DNA from 2 places in the Gordonia sp. C13 genome. Region 2 is predicted to be linked to the other one. Evidence: riboswitches for the same ligand, from Rfam matches in the RefSeq annotation. Region 2 holds a riboswitch; the other holds the start of a gene.
The links. Region 2 has a riboswitch for S-adenosylmethionine ahead of M1L58_RS07920 (bifunctional o-acetylhomoserine/o-acetylserine sulfhydrylase). Riboswitches for the same ligand answer to the same signal wherever they lie in the genome.
Positions count from the first base shown of each region.

Region 1 (7,635 bases), on a different contig from region 2:
CCCTTACCGATACTGCACTGACCGACCGATACGCCACTGGCCGAAATGTCGGATATGCGCGACCCGAGGATCCGAAACACCCGCGAACTGCGGGGGTACGAAGCCCGAGGTCGTGGGACTAACAGTATCGTTGTTGCGACGCGCGGCCATCTGGGCCGTCCGGCGATCACACCCCCGATCCGCAACTGCCAGGAGGAACAGTGGAATTCGATGTGACCATCGAGATCCCCAAAGGTGGCCGAAACAAGTACGAGGTCGACCACGAGACGGGGAAGGTCTACCTCGACCGCTACCTGTACACCTCGATGGGCTACCCGGCCGACTACGGCTACATCGACGGCACCCTCGGCGAGGACGGCGACCCGCTCGACGCGATGGTCCTGCTGCCCGAGTCGGTTTTCCCCGGCATCATCGTGCGCGCCCGCATCGTCGGCATGTACACGATGACCGACGAAGCCGGCGGCGACGACAAGCTGCTGTGCGTGCCCGCCGGTGACGTGCGCTGGGACCACATCAAGGACATCTCCGACGTGTCGGAGTACGAGCTGGGTCCGATCTCGCACTTCTTCGAGCACTACAAGGACCTCGAGCCCGGCAAGGAGGTCCAGCCCGGCGGTTGGGTCGGCCGGGAAGCCGCCGAGAAGGTGGCCCAGGAGGCCATCGACCGTCTCGCCGCTCACCCGCACGACGCCAACGAGCCCTCGCGCGGCTGACGCCACCCGAGCAGTCGTTCACGACCGCCGACGACACACGCTGTCGTCGGCGGTTCGTGTTCTCCGGGGTGAACCACAATCGCCGCCTCCGGCCACATCGCCACGTACAGAAGGCGATCGTGAGCCGGCGGCGGCGATTCTGCGTTCGGTCTGGCCCGAAACCTAGGCGACCCGGTGGCGCACGTCCGCGAAGACCGGGAGCACCTGCTCGCGGATTCGACGGTCGGTGGCCGACCCGTCGATCGGGACCAGGATCACCGCGTCGGCGACCTCGGCGGCATAGACGTCGCGCAGGAGCGTGATCAGGCCGTGGGTCGTGCCGACGTAGCGAATGGTATCGGAGTTGTCGGTCGCGGCTCCGGCCTGCGCAACGGCGGCACGTGCCGATGCCGCGTGCGGCGCGATGGCCACCTCGACCTCGAGGGCGACGACGAAGTTCGCCTGGTCATGGGTGCCGGCCCGCAGCAGCGAGCGCGCCCGCTGGGCGTCCCGCAGGGTCTCGCGACGCACGACGATCGGGAAGGTCTGGGCGACGGCATCTCCCGCGATCGCGACCTGGAAGCCGGGACGGCCGATGGTGACGGCGTTGCGCGGTGTGTCGAGTTGGATGGTCATGCGGGGTACCCCTCGTCGAGTTCTGGTCGGGTGGTGGTCGTGGTGGCGCAGAGCGTGCCGAGTGCGTCGAGCAGGCGGTCGATGTCGTCGGAGGTGGTGCCCGCACCGAAGCTCGCGCGGACGGCACCTTCGGGATGGCCGAGGCGTTTGAGCAGCGGGTGGGCGCAGAACTTGCCGTCCCGCACACCGATTCCGTGCTCGCTGCTCAGATACTCGGCCGCGACCCGCGGTGCGACGCCGTCGACGGTGAAGCCGGCGATGCCGACGCGGTCGGTCGAGTCGGTGAAGATCTGCAGCGGACGTACGCCGTCGATGTGGGCGAGACCGGCGTCGAGGCGTTCGCAGAGCCGGAGTTCGTGGAGGCCGATGGCCTCCGGGCCCAGCTCGGCCAGCGCGGCGCACGCCTCGGCGATCGACACGGCGCCGAGCACGTTCGGCGAGCCGGCCTCGTGGCGGGCGGCGCCGGTGTGCCAGGTGGTCCCGGCCGAGCTCTCTCCGCCGCCCAGCTCGACGTCGGCGGTCGCTCCCCCGCCGGCGAGGTACGGGTCGGCGGCGTCGAACCAGTCGGACCGTCCGATCAGGACGCCGGCACCGAACGGTGCGTAGGCCTTGTGACCGGAGAAGGCCAGATAGTCGATGCCGTGGCTGACGATCGAGATGGGGCGATGCGCGACGAGCTGCGCCGCGTCGACCAGGATTCGCGCCCCGTGGCGATGGGCGATCGAGGCGAGCCTGCTGATCGGCAGGACCTCGCCGGTGACGTTCGACGCAGCGGTCACCGCGAGCAGCGACGCCGGCTTCGAGGCGAGTTCGGACTCGATCGCGACAAGGGTGTCCTCGATCGTGTCGCAGGCGGTGACCACGCGAGCCCGATTCCGACCGTCCTTCGGTGCGCACCACGGCAGCAGGTTGGCGTGATGCTCGATGTCGAGGACCACGACGTCGCCGGGCGTGATGTGGGCTGCGAGGTTGATCGCGTCAGTGGTGTTACGGGTGAAGACGACGGTGTCGTCGACGCGGCCGCGGACGAAATCGCGCACGGTCTCACGCGCAGCCTCGTAGCGACGGGTGGTGACCTGCGATAGGTGACCTGCACCGCGGTGCACGCTCGCGTACTCACCGAGGGCGCCGGCGACCTGCGCGGCCACTGATGCCAGCGCCGGGGCGCTCGCCGCGTAGTCGAGATTGGCGTAGCTGACGCTGTGTCCGGCGGCGACGGGAACCTGCGCATCCGCACCGACAACCGGTGCGAGCGCGGGGATGGAGGGCGCCCGGTCCGGGATCGCGGGCCCCGCGGCACGGGTCGGGCGGACGATGGTGACGGGTGCCGAGAGCACAGCAGTCATGACAAGAACTCCTCGAGAATCCACACTTGCCGCATTCGGGTTCGAACGCAGCCAGGTCGTCACCCGGAGCACCCCACCGTGGAGGAGGGTTGCCGACCAGCGAGCCGGGGCTTGTCACTGGCACTCATGACCTGCGACAAGGTTCGCGGATCCCGGAGAAGGGTGTCAATTTAGATTCACCGTGATTCCTAGTTAGGACAGGCTTACCTGTACCCTGGCTGTCGTGTCATCGAGTGAGGTCTTCGTGTTGTCGCGTCCGCACGGCACCGTGCGGGGCGAAGGGGTGGTCCGGTCGTTCACCGACGTCGACGAGGCGTCCGCCGCGCTACGGGCGGGCGAAGTCGCGTCGCTGACCGGCGCGATCCCCTTCGATGTGCGCGACCCGGCGGCATTGATCGCCCCCGCACGACTCCGGACCGGCGAAGCACCGCTGCCCGGGACCGGCCCGCTGTCGCGACGAGCGATCTCGACCGTGCTCCACCCCGATGCCGACGAACATCGCGAACGTGTCGCGCACGCGATCAAGCGCATCGTCGCGGGCGACGTCGGAAAGGTGGTGCTCGCGCGCAGCGTCGATCTCGTCCTCGACGAGGGGGTCCGGCCCGACGAGTTCATCGACGCCCTGGCCGGCGGCAACGCCGGACACAACGCCTTCGGCGTGGATGTCGGCGCCGCGACGGGTTCGGGCACCTGGCTGGTCGGCGCGAGTCCAGAAGTCCTGCTTCGCAAGTCGGGTTCGACGGTGACCTGTCACCCATACGCAGGTTCGGCGGCGCGGTCGGCCGACCCCGCCGTCGACCGTGCCACCGCCGACGAATTGCTCGCTTCGGCAAAGGATCTCGCGGAACACGCCTTCGTCGTCGACCACCTGCGCGAACGCCTGGGACTTCTCTGCGACGACATCGACGCGCCGTCGGAGCCGAAGCTCGAGTCCACCGGCGAGGTCTGGCACCTGGCCACCCCGATCCGCGCAACACTCCGCGACCCGGCGACCACCGCCCTCGATCTCGCGCTGCTCCTCGGCCCCACTCCCGCGGTGTGCGGAACCCCGAGTGATGTTGCCGCACAGATCATCCGGGACGTCGAGGGCGACCGCGGTTTCTACGCCGGCGCGGTCGGCTGGTGCGACGCCGCCGGCGACGGCGAGTGGATGGTGACCATCCGCTGCGCCGAACTCGCCGCCGATGGTCGGAGCCTGCGCACCTGGGCGGGCGGCGGCATCGTCGAACACTCCGACCCGCAAGCGGAACTGGAGGAGACCGCGTTCAAACTGCGGACCGTGCTGAACGCGCTAGGGATCGCGGAGCTGCCCTAGCGCTGTGTGAACCCACCATTTTTCGGCAAACCCAGCACCCCGAGGGGTGGTGGCTCTGCCGAAAAGGGTGGGTTTACCCGTCAGCCGAGCGCCTGATCCAGGTCCGCAAGCAGGTCGTCGATGCCCTCGAGGCCGACCGAGAGGCGGACGACCGAGTCGCTGAGACCGATCGCTGCCCGTCCCTCGGGCCCCATCGCGCGATGCGTGGTGGTGGCCGGGTGGGTGATGAGCGACTTGGAGTCACCGAGGTTGTTGGAGATGTCGATGACCTTCAGCGCGTTGAGGACCTCGAAGGCGCGCTTCTTGCCGTCGATGCCGTCGTGGTCGTTGAGCTCGAAGGTCACCACGGTGCCGCCACCGGACATCTGGCTCTTGGCCAGCTCGAACTGCGGATGCGACTGCAGGAACGGGTATTTCACCCAGCGGACGCGGGAGTCGGCTTCCAGGAACTCGGCGATGCGCAGGGCCGAGGACACCGAGGCGTCGACGCGCAGGCGCATCGTCTCGAGACCCTTGACCAGCGTCCAGGCGTTGAACGGGCTCAGCGCCGGACCGGTGTGGCGCATCAGCTGCTGCACCGGGCCGTCGACGTACTCCTTGGTGCCGAGGACGGCACCACCCATGACGCGACCCTGACCGTCGATGTGCTTGGTGCCGGAGTAGACGATGACGTCGGCGCCGAGATCCAGGCCGCGCTGAAGCAGCGGGGTGGCGAAGACGTTGTCCAACACCACCTTCGCGCCCGCGGCGTGGGCCAGCTCGGACACCTTGGCGACGTCGACGAGGGTCTGCATCGGATTCGACGGGGTCTCGAAGAAGATCGCGGTGGCGGGCTTGGACAGCGCCCGCTCCCACTGTTCGAGGTCTTCGCCGTCGACGAACTCGGTCTCGACGCCCCAGCGCGGCAGGATCTCGTTGCAGACCACGAAGCACGAGCCGAACAGGCTGCGGGCGGCGACGAGCCGGTCGCCGGCCTTGAGCAGCGCACCGAGCGCCACGAACACCGCGGCCATACCGCTGGCGGTTGCGAAGCAGGCCTCGGCACCTTCGAGCTGCCGCAGTCGCTCCTGGAACATGTGGACCGTCGGGTTGCCGTAGCGGGAGTAGACGAATCGCTGGTCCTCGCCGGTGAAGGCACGCTCGGCGGCCTCGGCGGAGTCGTAGACATATCCGCTGGTCAGGTACAGCGCCTCGGCGGTCTCATAGAACCCGGAGCGGGCAAGGCCGCCGCGGACGGCGATGGTGTCGGGCGAAAGACCTTCCGGCAGTTCATAACCCACGGACAGATCAGGACTCACGATTGCCTCCACGGCAGGTTTTCGGCGCGCCATCCCGACGCACCTCGATGATCGTTCTCGTCGAGGGCACCCTCGAACCCGTCGACCACGTTGTAGGCCTTGCCGATCCCGTCGGCGGTCGCCGCCTCGGCCGCGCCGATCGATCGGTGCCCGGAGCGGCAGAGGAAGATGACCTCGTGGTCATCGGTGACCCCGGCGCTGCGCAGCTGCTCGACGAACTGCTCGTTTCGACGACCCTCGGGGAATGTCGTCCACTCGGCGAAGATCGTGCGCTTGCCCAGTATCTCGAGGTCGGGGACGCCGACGAAGGACCATTCGGCCTGCGTCCGACAGTCGACGAGGACCGCGTCGGGGTTGTTCTCGAGCTTTTCCCACGCTTCCCGCGGGGTCAGGTCGCCGGCATAGGTCATGAGGAGCACACCTTCCATTCGCCGTTCTCGCGCACCACGGTCGTATCCACGACCTTCTTGTCATCGGGAGTGTTCTTATAGTGCCAATGGACCTGCGCGGTCGCCCGGTCACCGTCGACCACCAGGTCGGTGATCTCGGGGATCTCGATGGGGCCGTTCGCGTCCAGGGACGCCTGGTTCTCGGCGAGGAATCGGGCCTCGGAGACGAACTCGACCTTGTTCAGGTCCGCATCGCAGGTGTTCGCCCGGTACTCGGCGTAGTTCGGGCCGTTGCGCGCCGTGTACTGGTCGTTGATCGCGTACTGGACCAGCGCGTCGTCGCTGACGCGGTCCTCGGGCGGACGCGAGATGTTCGACAGGACGATCCCGAGGGCGAGGAGCGCGACCACACCCGCAGCGGCGAAGAACGGCCAGGCGTTCTTCCAGTTCGGCGGTGTCTCCTCGACGAGGGCGGCGTCGACGTCGTCGTCCGACCCGGCCTTGCCGAGGGCAGGCTTCCTCGGGGACGCGGCACCCCGCGAGGTGTTCCGGGGTGCGGCGCCCTTACCGGTGGGCTTGTCGGGGCCCCCGCCTGCAGCTTTGGCCATGGCGCGAAGTGTAACGACAGTCCTGGTGTGACCTCCGTCCGGCTTCTCCGGCCTCCCGTACCGAATCGCCGGGGCAGGAACTTCCGTGATCCGTAAGTAAGGTGGACCTCACTGCTTCCGTCGACCGGCGAGGACCCTCATGCGTCTGCACACCCACCGACTGTCCGGACTCCTGCTCGCGCTGGTCGCGACGGCTCTGATGGTGACCTCCTGCTCGGCCCCGGACGAGGGTGTCGCCGACGATTCGGCACGGGTCCCCGCCCCGGAGGCCGGCGCGATCCCGGTGACACTGCAGCAGGTCTACGCACCGGCGGTCGTGGAGAAAGCCCCCCAGCGGATCGCCGCCCTGGGGGTCGGCGACGCCGACACGTTGCTGGCCCTCGGCGTCATGCCGACGACGATCGCCCCGTTCGCCGATCCCGACCAGTCGAAGGCGCCGTGGAATGCCGAACTGATCGGCGACTCCCAACCGGTGGTCCTCTCCAACACCTCGGCGGCCCTCGGGAACGAGATCCCCAAGGCGCTCGCCACGAGCCCGGACCTGATCACCGCCGTCGGCGCCGACCCCACCCGCGACCAGTTCGATCTGCTCAGCAAGACCGCACCCACCATCCTCCGGCCCGCCCAGTACAAGCCCTGGCAGGTGCCGTGGACCGCGCAGACCATCCAGATCGGCACCGCGATCGGACAACCCGACCTCGCCCGACGCAAGGTCGGCGAGACCGAGTCCTTCCTCGCGGGCATCCGGGCGAAGAACCCGCAGTTCGCCGGAAAGACCGCCGTCGTGGTGACCGCGAGCCCCACGGGCGGGGTGTCGGTGTACGGACCCGAGGACGGTCGCGCGCAGACTGTCGCCGGCTACGGCCTCACCTTCCCGACCGCCCTGCGCGATGCGATCACCAGCGGTTTCTACGGCGAACTGCCTGCCGAGAGCCTCGACCGGCTCGACGCGGCCGACGTCGTCGTGGCCGTCGACTGGGAGGGCTCGAACGACAAACTGCGGTCGAATCCGGCGTTCACCCGCCTCGAGGTGGCGCGGTCGGGACGTGTCGCCTACCTGTCCCAAGAGGTCGGCAGCGCGATGTCGGTGCCGACCCTGCTGACGATCCCGTGGGTGGCCGGTGAAGCCGTCGGTCCCCTCGCCGAAGCAGCCGGCTCACGCTGACGCGCAGGACGCGACGTCATCACGGGGTGACGTCGAGAAGTGAGGACTACCTCACAGCCGGTTTTGGTCGTAGACACCGAGCGCCTACCGTAGAAGGGATAGGCCATACCCAAGCGTGTCGACACCAGAATCAAGGGTTTCGTATCCGGTTCCGGCGTCGGGGCGCGCCGAGCAACGGAAGACACC
Region 1 is NZ_JALPSY010000023.1:57,394-65,028, reverse strand. It holds gene M1L58_RS17125 (inorganic diphosphatase) at 201-713, shown strand; gene M1L58_RS17120 (hypothetical protein) at 876-1,328, opposite strand; gene M1L58_RS17115 (aminotransferase class V-fold PLP-dependent enzyme) at 1,325-2,674, opposite strand; SAM riboswitch class IV at 2,692-2,806, opposite strand; gene M1L58_RS17110 (isochorismate synthase) at 2,919-3,989, shown strand; gene M1L58_RS17105 (O-succinylhomoserine sulfhydrylase) at 4,070-5,287, opposite strand; gene M1L58_RS17100 (rhodanese-like domain-containing protein) at 5,284-5,697, opposite strand; gene M1L58_RS17095 (Rv0361 family membrane protein) at 5,694-6,284, opposite strand; gene M1L58_RS17090 (ABC transporter substrate-binding protein) at 6,424-7,449, shown strand.
Region 1: linked by a shared signal. The riboswitch ahead of M1L58_RS17115 (aminotransferase class V-fold PLP-dependent enzyme) and the one ahead of M1L58_RS07920 (bifunctional o-acetylhomoserine/o-acetylserine sulfhydrylase) in region 2 are both predicted to bind S-adenosylmethionine.

Region 2 (7,635 bases):
GGCGGCCAACGTCTGGGCGTCGGCCGCGACGTCCATGAGGCGTGTCTGTAGCGCGGGGATCATGGTCGTACCGGTCAGCGCGACGAGATACGTGAGTATGAGTGCTGCCCAGGCATTCTCGGCGAGTACGGCGAAGGCGGCGAGCGTTACCGCACTGGTGGACAGCCCGGCGAGAATCGCGGTCGAGACGTTGCGGTCGGCCGCCCAGCCGCCGACGAAGTTGCCGGTCACCATGCCCAGCCCGTACAGCATCAAGGCGATCGGGACGACCGAGACCGGCAGTCCCGTCACCGAGGTGAGGGCCGAGTTCAGGTACGTGTAAAAGGCGAACATCCCGCCGAAGCCGACGACACCGATCACCAGGGTGAACCACACCTGCGATCGCCGGAGCGCGCCGAGTTCGGTCAGCGGGTCGGTGATCGTCATGCCCGACAGGCTCGGCAGCACGCGGATCAGCGAAACGACCGTCGCGACGCCGATGACGACGACGATCGCGAACGCGGTGCGCCAACCGAACGTCTCCCCCAGCCAGGCCGCAGCAGGCACGCCGACGACGTTCGCGACCGACAGGCCGAGCATCACCTGCCCGACTGCCTTGGCCCGATTCCGCGGACCTGCCATGTGCGCAGCGACCAGCGCCGCGACGCCGAAGTACGCGCCGTGCGGGAGACCGGCGACGAATCGCGCCACCAGGAGGAGCCCGTACGACGGCGCCAGGACGGTGGCGAGGTTTCCGACGGTGAACGCCACCATCAGGGAGATCAGCAGGACCCGCCGCGACATCCGCGCCGTGAGTGCGGCGATCAGCGGAGCGCCCACCACCACACCGAGTGCGTAGGCCGAGATGACGTGACCGGCGGTGGGTTCGGAGACACCGAGTGAACCGGCGATGTTCGGCAGCAGACCCATCGCGACGAACTCGGTGGTTCCGATTCCGAAACCGCCGAGGGCGAGCGCGAGGATGGTCAGCCTGCGGGCTCTGCTCGAGATCCCCGAGGAGGGGCGCTCTGCGACGTCCGACGTCGCGTCGTCGAGCACGTCGATGGCGAGGTCGTCCGGTGCACCGGTGGTCGTCGTGGGGGCTTCAGGCACGCCTCATGCCAACCGGCACTCCGGCACCACCATTCCCCGGCGGCCGGTGAGTTCGTTCACACAGCAAACGACCAGTCGTTGTACAGCGCCTACTCCGAGCCGGAATCACCGCCGGAAGAACTGTCCGAACCGCCACCGCTGCCGTCGGAGCTGCTGGAATCCGAGCCACTGCCACCGGAGTCCGACTTCGAACCTCCGCTACTGCTGTCGCCGCCGCCGGAAGCGCTCGAATCCGAGCCCCCGGAGCCCGAGCCGGAGCCGCTATCGGAACCGCTCGAATCCGAGGCCCCGGAGTCGGTGCTGCCGGAATCGTCGGTGTCGCTGTCAGGACCACCCGCACCCGAGGCGCCGTCATCCGACGACGGCCCGGCCGACGAGTCGGTCTCCGACCGCGTGACGCCCGGGTCGGTGCCGCCGGTCGACGAGTCGGTCCCGTCTCCACCACCGGCCGGGGTGTTGTCGTGGTCGGTGACCGGCGCCGAGGTGTCCGTGCCCGCAGACGGGTCGCCGATCGACTGACCGTCGGCCACCTCGGTGACCGCGGGCGAACCGCTACCGCTGCCCGACGCCTCGACTTCTGGAGCCGTGGTCTCGGGATCGTCGTCGACCGTGGCGACGAACCGGGCCAGCGCCACCGATGCCGAGGAGTCATCGTCGGCCGGCAGTGCAAGGGTGTTCGGCTGCGAGGTGATCGACGGTCCGACGATCGCGCCCGCCCAGTACCGCACGAAGTTCACCGGCAGCAGCACGATGCTGCGCACGCTGTCCGCGAGAGCAGTCACACCGCGCATGAGTCGTGCCGGGGACAGACTGACGATGCCCTGCAGGATGTCCTCGAACACGAAGAGGTCGGGCAGGTAGGCGCCGTAACCGAGTTGCGGCAGCGGGGGCAGGAAACCCTGGACCAGCCGCACGACGGGTTGCAGATTGGCCAGCGTGATGCCGAGCGGCAGGCCGATCGTCGGACGGCCGGACAGGAAGTCGCCGATCTCGCCGGTGTACCCGATGTCCTTCGCCCAGCCCTGGACCAGCTCGGCGAACGCCGACTTCGCCCCCACCATGCAGACCGTCCCGGACGGGGTCCCCGTGCCGCTGCACGAGACCGGCCGCGTATCCCACTGCGAGGCGGGGTCGCGGTACATCGCCCATGGATAGAGGAAGTGCTTCGTCTGGTATCCGAGGATGCCGTCGATGGCACCGATGGGGTCGTACAGCGGGTCCGGCAGGTCGCAGATGGGGTCGCCGTCGATGCACACCGAGACCACGCGATCGGAGACCGTCCCGAATCCCGCGTCCGCACCGTTCGCGCCGCGCGGGCCCGACATCGTCAGACCGGGGATCACACCGATCAGCGACAGCTCGATACCTCGCCCGGTCTTGTCGCCGGCGCGCCGCGGATCGGAATACAGCTCGCCGCTGATGACGTCCGGGTCGATGGTCACCATGACCGGGTTGCCCTCGTCGTCGAGGATCGGCTCGCCGTTCTCGTCGATCGCGGCGATCTCGCCGACCGTGCCGTTCCCGATCTCGGACAGCACGTCGCCGGCGACGCGGGCGCCCTGCGAATAGCCGGCCACGACGACGGGCTTGCCCTGACACTGTGACTGATAACCGGCAATCGCCGACTTGGTTGCCGCGGTCCCCTGCGCGACACCCGAGTCATAACCCGTCGCTCCCAGGGGCCACAGGGTCGTCGGATAGTCGGCGTAGATGACCTTGTAGGCGCCCTCGCCGGCGTACGGGGAGTTCGGGTCGGGGCTGTTGTCGGGGCCGAGCCCGGTGTAGCGCTGTTTGACGCCGACGAGGTGCTGCCCCTCCGGGTCGTTGGTGCCGCCCACGATGACGACCGCACCCGCGCCACACGAGTCCGCTTTCGCTTCCGGGACACCGCCGACCAAGCCGAAAGATGCGGCGACCGCCACGCCGGTCGCGGTTGCGATCAGAAACGACGTCCGACGCGACCTGAGATGCTCCATTGCCCCCACGAGGCCCACTCCTCACCACTCCCGGACACGCTTCAGGGATGAAGAGGCGTCTTCACCGGGGTTGACCGGAACTCTAAGGGGAGAAAGCGAACCTGACAGGACGCTGAGAAATGCTAACGATTCTGAACAGGTGATTCACGCTGCTCATCCGCCGATTTCACCCGCTCGGAGGACACGTCCACTACACGGTTCGGGTGGCTGACGAGGACTTCGATTCGGCGTGACCGGGAGGGTTCTCTGGCACTCACATCCGTGTTATATCCTTGTCGCCAGGTCATGAGTATCAGCGACAAGCCCCGGCTAGCTGATCGGCAACCCTCCAACCGCGGTGGGGTGCTCCGGGTGATGACCGGGTTGTGGGATCGCGGAAGCGAAGCCCCGGCAAGCGCGGGTCCGAAGGTCGGACCCCAACAGGGTCGAGTTTGGCCCTGCCGACCGTAGAAAGTGATCAACAGTCATGTCTGATGCCAACGAAGGCACCAATCCAGCCGACAACTGGAGCTTCGAGACCAAGCAGGTCCACGTAGGCCAGGCTGCCGATGCAGCCACCAACGCTCGGGCGCTGCCGATCTACCAGACCACCTCCTACGTCTTCAACGACACGCAGCATGCGGCGAACCTCTTCGGTCTCGCGGAGCCGGGCAACATCTACACCCGCATCATGAACCCGACCCAGGATGCGGTCGAGCAGCGGATCGCGGCCCTGGAGGGTGGCGTCGCGGCTCTGCTCGTCGCGTCGGGTCAGGCCGCCGAGACCTACGCGATCCTGAACATCGTCGAGACCGGCGGTCACGTGGTGTCGAGCCCCCGTCTGTACGGCGGCACCTACAACCTCTTCCACTACACCCTGCCGAAGCTGGGCGTCGAGGTGAGCTTCGTCGAGGATCCCGAGGACCCCGCGTCGTGGCAGGCCGCCATCAAGGACAACACCCGGGCGCTGTACGGCGAGTCGATCTCCAACCCCAACAACGAGATCCTCGACATCAAGGGCATCTCGGAGGTCGCACACCGCAACGGCCTGCCGCTGATCATCGACAACACCGTCGCCACCCCGTACCTGATCAATCCGCTGGCCCACGGCGCCGACGTCGTCGTCCACTCGGCCACCAAGTACATCGGCGGCCACGGCACCGCTATCGGCGGCGTGATCGTCGACGGCGGCACCTTCGACTGGCGCGTCCAGCGTGACGGCAAGGACCTGTTCCCCGGCTTCACCACCCCGGACCCCAGCTACCACGGTGCGGTCTTCGCCGACCTCGGCGCTCCGGCCTACGCCCTGAAGGCCCGCGTCCAGTGGCTGCGCGACACCGGTGCGGCAATCGCCCCGTTCAACGCCTTCCTGCTCGCCCAGGGTCTCGAGACCTTGAGCCTGCGCATCGAGCGCCACGTCTCGAACGCGCAGAAGGTCGCGAAGTTCCTGGAGGGCCACGCCCAGGTCGAGTCCGTCGCCTACGCCGGCCTCGAGTCCTCGCCGTGGTACCAGCGCGGCCAGGAACTCGCCCCCAAGGGCCAGGGTGCGATCATCGCCTTCGAGATCAACGGCGGTGTGGACGCGGGCAAGAAGTTCGTCGACGCCCTGAGCCTGCACAGCCATGTGGCCAACATCGGCGACGTCCGTTCCCTGGTCATCCATCCGGCCTCGACCACCCACAGCCAGCTGACCCCGGAGGAGCAGCTCGCCGCGGGTGTCACCCCGGGCCTGGTGCGCCTGGCCGTGGGTATCGAGGGAATCGACGACATCCTGGCGGACCTCGAACAGGGCTTCGCAGCCGCCAAATAGGACAGGTGAGGCAGTTTTGTCGGTGAGTATCGACCTGAACGCGCAAGCGTCTGATCAGCCCGACTGGGAATCGGTCCCGGACGGGAAGCTCGTCGGCATGAGCATCGGCTCACTGCCTCTCGACAGCGGTGAACGGATCGACAACGTCACCCTGGCGTTCCAGCGCTGGGGGACGTTGTCGCCGTCCCGCGACAACGTCATCCTCACCCTGCATGCCCTCACCGGCGACTCCCACGTCACCGGTCCCGCCGACGCCGAGCACGAGACGCCCGGTTGGTGGGACGGCCTCATCGGCCCGGGCCAGGCGATCGACACCGACGAGTGGTGCGTCATCTCGGCCAACGTGCTCGGTGGGTGCAAGGGATCGACGGGTCCTGGGTCCCTCGCCACCGACGGTCGACCCTGGGGTTCACGCTTCCCGCAGATCACCGTGCTCGACCAGGTCCGCGCCGAGGTCGCACTCCTCGACCGCCTCGGAATCCGCAGCGTCGGAGCAGTTCTCGGCGGTTCGATGGGTGGTGCCCGCGCGCTCGAGTGGGCCATCGAGTACCCCGATCGCGTCCGTAGCGCACTGGTGCTGGCAGTCGGCGCCCGCGCCACCGCCGACCAGATCGGCATCCAGACCACACAGATCGCCGCCATCAAGTCCGACCCGGCCTGGCAAGGCGGCAACTACCACGGAACCGGACAGACACCGCTGACCGGCATGGGCATCGCCCGCCAGATCGCACACCTGTCCTACCGCAGCGAACCCGAGCTCGACGAGCGGTTCGAGAACAAACCGCAGGGCGACGAGCAGCCGTTGCTCGGCGGTCGTTACGCCGTGCAGAGCTACCTCGAGCATCAGGCGTCGAAGCTGATGCAGCGCTTCGACCCGGGCAGCTACGTGGTGCTCACCGAGGTCCTCAACCATCACGACGTCGGCCGCAACCGCGGCGGCATCAAGAAGGCGCTCAACGAGTGCAAGGTCCCGGTCATCGTCGGCGGAATCGACTCGGATCGCCTGTACCCGTTGCGGTTACAGGCCGAGCTCGCCGAAGAACTGGGCAACTGCGTCGGCGGCCTGCAGGTCGTGCGATCGGACACCGGACACGACGGCTTCCTCACCGAGTTCGACGCCATCAGCGACCTGCTCAAGCGCACTGTCGAGCTCGCACGCCGCGACGCCTGATCCCGGCCCTCCCGGATTCCAGTAACCGGCCGCCAGCGCTCAGCGCGGGACGGGGACCGGGGTACTCGACGACGCCGGGGGTGCCGTGCGAACGGCTCCGGATTGCGGCGTCTCGTCACTGGGCGACGACCCCGACGACTGACTGGGTGCCGACTGGTACGGCGTCGGCTGGGTCAGCGGCGGCGGAGCCGGCGTGGTGTTGCGCGGCCGGATCTCCTTGGGCAGCAGGGTCGGCGGGATCGGGGGCGGCGTCGAGCCCGGCGCGAACGGCAGCGTCGGCCACGGGAACGGTGACAGCGTGCGCGTGCTGGTCGTCCCGGTCGACGGCGCGGTCGGCGGCAACTCGGTGGTGGCCCAGCCCGGCTGTTCGTTCCATGCCGGCGGTTCCGCCGGCTGCAGCGGTTGGACGGGCTGCTCGTAGGTCTGTTCGACCGGTTGGTCCGGAACCTGCGTCACCGGGGCCTCGGTCGTCGGCACCGGCTCCGAGCTCTGCTCGCTCGATGTGGCGACCGCGGGGACGCTGCCGACCGTCGATGACGGCTCGGGGACGTCGCGGTCGGCGAACGACGAGCTGATCGCGTAGAAGGTGATCAGGACCGCGGCGATGATCGCGCCCGCGGCGGCGAGCGGTGTGGCCGACAACCACTCGCGCTGCCGCTGCCCGCCGATGAAGGCGAGTCGGGTTGTGCCCGAATAGGTTTCGCCGGCCAGAAGTGCCGCCCCGGTCGCCGCGACCAGTTCCGGGGTCGACGGGCACACCGTGTCGAAGTCGTGGCCGCGGGCCATGTCGCGGACCGCGGGCAGATTGGCGAGACCACCGACGAAGACCACCGCATCCGGGGTGACGCCACGAGCGGACGCCTCGGCGACGTAGCGGTCGAACACCTCGCGTGCCTCGCGGACCATCGGTGCGACCGCGTTCGCCACCTGAGACTCGGTCAGCGCGACCCGTCCCGCGCCGCCGGGGAGGGCCACCGAGGGGCCGTCGGAACCGGCTCCCGGGTGTCCGTAGGCGATCTCTTCTTTGGCGGTCCGGCAGGCACTGAGCAGTTCGCTGCGTCCGGCGCGTGTCCGAGCGGCCTCACCGAGCGATGGGTTGTCTGCGGTGAGGTTCGCGGCGATGGCGCGGTCGAGGCGACGTCCGCTGAGGACCGTCGAGCGTTCGAGCCCGGTAATCCGGCGACTGCTCGGATCGACGGTGTAGATCGACATGCCGGTGTCGCCGCAGTCGACGACAACGGCGGTGGAGAAACGATCGATCTCGCCGGTGTCGGCGAGGCAGGCGACCACCGCCTCGTCCTCGGCGACCAGACGGATCTGGCGGCGCGGCCCGCTCCCCCGTGATCGCAGATGGCGTCGTTGGGCGGGGGTACGCGCGGCCACGCCGATCGGCCCCACCCGGGCGTCGGCCTCACGGGCGGCGCCGAGCATGACGTCGATTCCGGCATTGACTCGACCCGCGCCGTCGAGGCCGTCGGCCGGGTCGACGTCGATGACGCGGGAATCCACCACGCTGCGGCCGAGATCGTCACGCGTCAGCAGGACGTAGTGGATCATGCCGGCGCCTGCCGACACGCCCATCGACGTCACTTCATTCACATGGTCAT
Region 2 is NZ_JALPSY010000006.1:204,706-212,340, forward strand. It holds gene M1L58_RS07910 (MFS transporter) at 1-1,092, opposite strand, end outside; gene M1L58_RS07915 (cutinase family protein) at 1,182-3,077, opposite strand; SAM riboswitch class IV at 3,350-3,471, shown strand; gene M1L58_RS07920 (bifunctional o-acetylhomoserine/o-acetylserine sulfhydrylase) at 3,535-4,857, shown strand; gene metX (homoserine O-acetyltransferase MetX) at 4,874-6,028, shown strand; gene M1L58_RS07930 (hypothetical protein) at 6,068-7,609, opposite strand.